2 regions of the Streptomyces sp. NPDC053673 genome follow, and region 2 is predicted to be linked to the other one. Evidence: riboswitches for the same ligand, from Rfam matches in the RefSeq annotation. Region 2 holds a riboswitch; the other holds the start of a gene.

Region 1 (3,401 bases), on a different contig from region 2:
GCTCGACGACATCGACGTGCTCGCAGCCGCCGTAGTAGCGGCGGCCCGGGTAGCCCTCGGCGTACTTGTTGGTGAGGACGGAACCCTGGGCCTCCATGACCGCGACCGGAGCGAAGTTCTCCGAGGCGATCATTTCCAGGGTGGACTGCTGACGGTGGAGCTCGGCGTCGACGGCGGCGGCGACGTCCGGGTCGAGCTCATGGAGAGGGGTGTTGAGAAGCGACATCACGCGATCCCTAAGGTTTCTGGTCAGCTGGCGAAGTCGGTGTACTCGTCGGCGGAGAGCAGGTCCTTCGGCTCCTCCGAGACGCGCACCTTGAACAGCCAGCCGCCCTCGAACGGGGCGGAGTTCACCAGCGACGGGTCGTCCACGACGTCCTGGTTGGCCTCGACGACCTCGCCGGTCACCGGGGAGTACAGGTCGCTGACCGACTTGGTCGACTCCAGCTCACCGCAGGTCTCACCTTCGGTCACCGTGTCACCGACCTCCGGGAGCTGGACGTAGACGACGTCGCCCAGGGCGTTCGCCGCGTGCTCCGTGATGCCGACCGTCGACACGCCGTCCTCGGCGGCCGACAGCCACTCGTGCTCCTTGCTGTAGCGCAGCTGCTGGGGGTTGCTCATGGCCTGAATTCTCCTGTACGCGGGGGAGTGCTGCTGATGGGGGGCTGCTGGAGGGATTACTTCTGGCGCTTGTAGAAGGGGAGCGCCACGACCTCGTACGGCTCATGAGTACCGCGGATGTCGACTCCCACGCCCTCGGTGCCGGGCTCGGAGTGCGCCGCGTCCACATAGGCGATGGCGATCGGCTTGCCGAGGGTCGGGGACGGGGCTCCGGAGGTGACCTCGCCGATCACCTGGCCGCCGGAGACGACGGACATCCCGGCGCGCGGCACCCGGCGGCCCTCGGCGATCAGACCGACCAGCTTGCGCGGCGGGTTGGTGGCCGCACGCTCGGCGGCGGCCTCCAGGGCAGTACGGCCCACGAAGTCGCCCTCCTTCTCGAACTTCACGACCCGGCCCAGACCCGCGTCGAACGGGGTGAGCGAGGTGGTCAGCTCATGCCCGTACAGCGGCATGCCCGCCTCCAGGCGCAGCGTGTCGCGGCACGACAGGCCGCAGGGCATCAGGCCGGCGTCCTGGCCCGCGTCGGTCAGCGCCTGCCACAGCTTCTCGGCGTCGGCCGGGGCCACGAACAGCTCGAAGCCGTCCTCACCCGTGTAGCCGGTACGGGCGATCAGCGCCGGGACGCCGGCGACCGTGCCCGGCAGGCCCGCGTAGTACTTGAGCCCGTCCAGATCGGCGTCCGTGAGCGACTTCAGGATGCCGGGGGACTCGGGGCCCTGGACGGCGATCAGCGCGTACGCGTCACGGTCGTCCCGTACGGCCGCGTCGAAGCCTCCGGCGCGCTCGGTCAGGGCGTCGAGGACGATCTGTGCGTTCGAGGCGTTGGCGACGACCATGTATTCCGTCTCGCCGAGCCGGTAGACGATCAGGTCGTCGAGGATTCCGCCGTTCTCCTGGCAGATCATGGTGTAGCGGGCGCGGCCCACGGCGACGCCGCCGATGTTGCCGACCAGCGCGTAGTCCAGAAGGGCGGCGGCCTGCGGCCCGGTGACGGTGATCTCACCCATGTGGGAGAGGTCGAAAAGACCGGCCTTGGTCCGTACGGCTTTGTGCTCGTCGCGCTCACTCGCGTACCGCAGCGGCATGTCCCAGCCGGCGAAATCGGTCATGGTCGCGCCCAGTGAGCGATGCAGGGCATCGAGGGCGGTGAGACGGGGGGCGTTGCTCATGGATGGGGCTCCCAGGGCATGACTGGCGAGGACGATCCTCCCCATCTGTCATCGAAACCTGAGAGGTTCATCACGACCACACGTGGGGGAGGTCATGACTTGCACCTTGGGTGGAGCCGCAGGAGCTGCGGCCCGCTTTTCAGATCTGCCTCATCGCGCGCGGTACGGGGCCTGAGAGATTCAAGGGAGGGACTTGCTCCTTCGGCGCCCGGCACACACAGTGGCCAGGACTCTCCCGCGCGGATTCAAGCGGCCGGTATGCAGTTGGCGGGCACATCATTGCACGGGCGCTCCGATCGGCAAATCACTTGTTGGTCATTACCTTTTCTTTAAGCTTCTGGGGCAGGGTCGAAGTGACCTGACAGGGGGAGAGCGATGACGGTGCAGCGGAGCGGTGCATATCTGACCCCGGCGGCGGGAGTGCCCGCCCGGCCGGGCGTGCGCTCGCGCGGGCTGCTGGGCGCTGCGGCGCCCGCACCCGTCGTGCGCGATCTGCGGGACGGCGCGGGGCGCGGCCCGCGCAGCCTGGTCTTCGGCCCGGGAGACGTGGTGGTGATCTCCGGGCTGCCGGGCAGCGGCAAGTCCACGCTGATACGGCGCGCGGCCGAGGACGGCGGGATCGACTCACAGGACACCAGGGACCGCTGGGACCGGCGGATGCCCAGGCTGCTGCCGTACGCCGTGTACCGCCCCCTGGTCCGGGTCGCCCACTACGGCGGGCTCTGGCGGGCCCTGCGCTCCGGCGCGAGCGTGATCGTGCACGACTGCGGCACCCAGTCCTGGGTACGGCGCTGGCTGGCCCACGAGGCGCGTCGCCGCGGCCGTGCGCTCCATCTGGTCCTGCTCGACGTCACCCCGGACGTCGCCCGCGCGGGCCAGCGGGAGCGCGGCCGCGGAGTCTCCGGGTACGCCTTCGCCCGCCACCGCCGGGCGGTGGGCCGCCTGGTCCGCGACGCCCAGCGCGGCCGCCTGCCCGCGGGCTGCGCCTCGGCGGTCCTGCTGGACCGCGATGCGGCGCGAACGCTGCGCCGCATCGGCTTCGAGGCGCCGGTCTGACCGGTGTCTCCGCGCCCGAACGCGCGGGGGCGCCGGCCCGTGGACCCTGTGCTGGGGCGCTGCCCTGGTTCTCGCGCTGGGCTCTGCCCGTGGACCCTGCGCTCGGGCGCTGCCCCGGATCCGGCGCTGGGGCGCCGGTCTGGTTCCCGCGCTGGGGCGCTGCCCCGGATCCCGTGCCGGGGTGCTGCCCCGGATCCGGCGCCGGGGTGCTGCCCCGGATCCGGCGCTGGGGCGTTGGCCTGGATCCCGCGCTGGGGCGCCGGACCCCGCGCCTCAAACTCGCCCTACGCCCTGCGGGCGTGGGGCGACCCCCAGCGGGGCTCGATTCTCCAGCCCGTCCGGCGTTTGAGGACACGGCCGAAGGCCGTACGGGGATGGCCGGTGGCTTGCCCAGGCCATGCCCCGGCCTCCGCCCCGGACCCCGCCCCAGCGCCTCAATGATGGCGCGGCTCCGTTCGGCCTGACCGGCGACTGGGGATGGACACGCCCGCCCGCCCGGCGGTACCGGGGGCTCGCCCCCGGCGGTTCCGGCCCGCACTACCGCTACCC
Region 2 (3,401 bases):
ACCGCCGGCGCGCAGCCCTTCGGCGAGGATCGCGGCGTAGCGGTGGGTGCGGCGCGCGATCGCCTTAAGGCCCTCGGGGCCGTGGTAGACGGCGTACATTCCGGCCATGACCGCGAGCAGCACCTGCGCGGTGCAGATGTTGCTGGTGGCCTTCTCGCGGCGGATGTGCTGCTCACGCGTCTGCAGCGCCAGGCGGTAGGCCTTGTTGCCGTCGGCGTCGACGGAGACGCCGACGAGGCGACCGGGCAGACTGCGGGCGTGCTTGGCCTGGACGGCCATGTAACCGGCGTGCGGCCCGCCGAAGCCCATGGGGACGCCGAAGCGCTGGGTGGTGCCGACGGCGATGTCCGCGCCCAGCTCGCCGGGCGAGGTGAGCAGGGTCAGCGCCAGCAGGTCGGCGGCCACGGTGACGATCGCGCCGAGCTCATGGGCCTGGTCGATGACCGGCTTGATGTCGCGAACGGCGCCGGAGGCACCCGGGTACTGGAGCAGCACGCCGAAGACGCCGCGCTCGGCGATCCCGGCCGGGATGCCCTCGCTGAGGTCGGCGACGACGACCTCGACACCGGTCGGCTCGGCGCGGGTCTCGATCACGGCGACGGTCTGCGGCAGGGTGTCGGCGTCTACCAGGAAGACGCCGTCCTTGACCTTGCCGACGCGGCGGGACATCGCCATGGCCTCGGCGGCCGCAGTGCCCTCGTCGAGCAGCGAGGCCCCGGAGGTCGGCAGACCGGTCAGGTCCGCGACCATCGTCTGGAAGTTGAGCAGCGCCTCCAGCCGGCCCTGCGAGATCTCCGGCTGGTACGGCGTGTACGCCGTGTACCAGGCCGGGTTCTCCATGACGTTCCGCAGGATGACCGGCGGGGTGAACGTGCCGTAGTAGCCGAGGCCGATCATCGGCGCGAGCACCTTGTTACGGTCCGCGAGGGAGCGCAGCTCGGCCAGGACCTCGGGCTCGGTGCGGGCGTCGGGCAGGCCGAGCGCCTCGGCGCTCTTGATCACGTCCGGCACGGCGGCGCCGGTCAGCTCGTCCAGCGAGCCGTAGCCGACCTGCGCGAGCATCTTCGCCTGAGCCTCGGCGTCGGGCCCGATGTGGCGCTGCTCGAAGGGGGTGCCTCGCTCCAGCTGGGAGAGCGGAATGCGGTTGGCGGTCATTGCGGAGGCCTCCTGGTCATTGCGACCTGCGAGGGGCACCACGGCGCGGGTGCCCGGACGGCCTCCCCCTCTGTCATCTCAACCTGAGAGCTTCACCGGACCGCCCTGAGGGCAGCCCGGCTTTCACCGTCGGTGAGAGCGGATGCCGTCAAACGCCCGCCCTGCTTTCCAGAGTGACCTCGTCCGTGCGGTACAGGGGCCTGAGAGATTCCGGGGAGGATTTGCTCCTTCGGCGTCTCCGGCACTTTCACCGGAGCACTCTCCCGCACGGGGTCAACAGCCGCCTGCCAGCCTACCAGCGAGGTCTTGGCCCGAACCCTCGAGTGGCCGACGCCTCAGATGTGCACTTTCGTAGTGTCCATGAACCGTTGCGACCTGTAGGAGGGACCGTGCAGACCGATATCGATCCGCGCAGCCTGATCGGCCGCAAGGCGTTCGACCGCAACGGCGCCAAGATCGGGACCGTGGACGAGGTGTATCTCGACGACGCGACGGGGGTGCCGGAGTGGGCGGCGGTACGCACGGGCCTGTTCAGCCGGGACGCGTTCGTCCCCCTGGAGCCCAGCGAACTCGCGGGCGACGGTTTGCACATCCCCTTCGAGCGGGCGCTGATCAAGGACGCTCCCGACTTCGGTGTCGGCCGGCATCTCTCCCCCGAGCAGGAGCTGCAGCTGTACCACCACTACGGACTCGACCTCCCCGCTCCGCCGGAGAAGCCGGCAGCCTCTCCACCGCCCACCTCCGATGACACCACCACGGACCCCCCTGGCACCGGCCCCGCATCCGGCCCGGGTTCCATACCCGACCGGGACTTCGGCCGGCTGGCGGGCAACGACGACTGATCCGGCGGTTGCCGCACCAGCGGCAGCGGCTCCGACGGCTCCAGCGCCGGATCGTCCACCGAGAACGTCCGCACCCGCCCGGGGACGACCGACCACGGCTCCTCGAAGCGGACGGTGACGCGACCGAGCCCGCTGCCCTGGACCCATCCCGCTCCGTAGTCGGCGTGCCGCACATCATGGCCCGCGGCCCAGTGCCGCTCGGCCGGAGGCCGCTGCTCCTCCTGCGGCGGCTCCTCGCCCCCAGGACGGTGCTCGGAATCCCCGGTTCCCTCCTCGTCCGCGTGCTCACCGGCCGCGGCCTGCGCGAACAGATCCTCCTGGGTGTAGTCGGCCAGTCCGCTGACCCCCACGCCCAGCAGCCGGACGCCGCCCGTCGTGTCCACCGCCTCCAGCAGCCGGGCCGCTGCCTCCCGCACCACCGCCGGGTCGTCCGTCGGCCCCCGCAGCGTCTCCGACCGCGTCAGCGTCGAGAAGTCGAACCGCCGTACCTTCAGCACGATCGTGCGCCCCGAGTGCCCGGAGCCGCGCAATCGCTTCACACAGCGGTCGGCAAGCCGCTCCACCTCGATCCTGATCCGCACCCGGTCGTGCAGATCCACATCGAAGGTGTCCTCCACGGACACCGATTTGGCATCCCGCTCGGCGACCACAGGACGGTCGTCGAAGCCCATCGCCATCCGGTACAGCGCCGCCCCGTGCGCCCTCCCCAGCAGCCGTACGAGTTCGTCCTCGCCCGCCTCCGCCAGCTCGGCGACCGTGGTCATGCCCGCCCGCCGCAGATGCTCCCCCGTCGCCGGCCCCACTCCGGGCAGCGTCCGGACCGACATCGGCCCGAGCAGCTCCCGCTCGGTGCCCGGCTCGATCAGGACGAGTCCGTCCGGCTTGGCCTGCTCGGAGGCGATCTTCGCGAGCATCTTCGAACCCGCCAGCCCCACCGAGCCGGTCAGTCCCGTGCCCCCGAGAATGTCCGTGCGCAGCCGCTCACCGGCTTTCCGTGCCGATCGCGAGTCATGGGCCGCCCCACCCGCCTCCAGGTCGACGAAGGCCTCATCCAGGCTCAGCGGCTCCACCAGCGGCGACAGACGGCCGAGCAGCTCCATCACCTGGTCGCTCACCGACCGGTAGAGCGAGAACCGCGGCACCAGATACGCGGCGTTCGGACACAGCCGCCGGGCCTGCGCCATCGGCATCGCCGAATGCACCCCGAACCGTCTCGCCTCGTACGACGCGGTGGCCACCACGCCACGCGGCCCCAGGCCGCCGACGATCACCGGTTTTCCGCGCAGACTGGGCTTCGACGCCTGCTCGGCAGCGGCGAAGAACGCATCCATGTCGAGATGCAGAATGGTCGGCGCGGGTCTCACATCTCCGATGCTGCCCTACGCCACTGACAATCGGCCGTAC

Evidence for each region. A riboswitch is a leader RNA that binds a small molecule or an ion and turns the genes downstream of it on or off. The one in region 2 is predicted to bind glycine.
Region 1: linked by a shared signal. The riboswitch ahead of gcvT (glycine cleavage system aminomethyltransferase GcvT) and the one ahead of gcvP (aminomethyl-transferring glycine dehydrogenase) in region 2 are both predicted to bind glycine.

What each region holds. Positions count from the first base shown of each region.
Region 1 covers NZ_JBVJKN010000008.1:87,032-90,432, reverse strand. Annotated here, with positions in the region: gene glyA (serine hydroxymethyltransferase) at 1-226, opposite strand, end outside; gene gcvH (glycine cleavage system protein GcvH) at 250-624, opposite strand; gene gcvT (glycine cleavage system aminomethyltransferase GcvT) at 681-1,796, opposite strand; glycine riboswitch at 1,947-2,044, opposite strand; gene ACZ6ZQ_RS14385 (AAA family ATPase) at 2,172-2,852, shown strand.
Region 2 covers NZ_JBVJKN010000022.1:112,249-115,649, forward strand. Annotated here, with positions in the region: gene gcvP (aminomethyl-transferring glycine dehydrogenase) at 1-1,155, opposite strand, end outside; glycine riboswitch at 1,334-1,431, opposite strand; partial or broken gene ACZ6ZQ_RS27210 (PRC-barrel domain-containing protein) at 1,620-1,673, shown strand; gene ACZ6ZQ_RS27215 (DNA polymerase IV) at 1,838-3,361, opposite strand.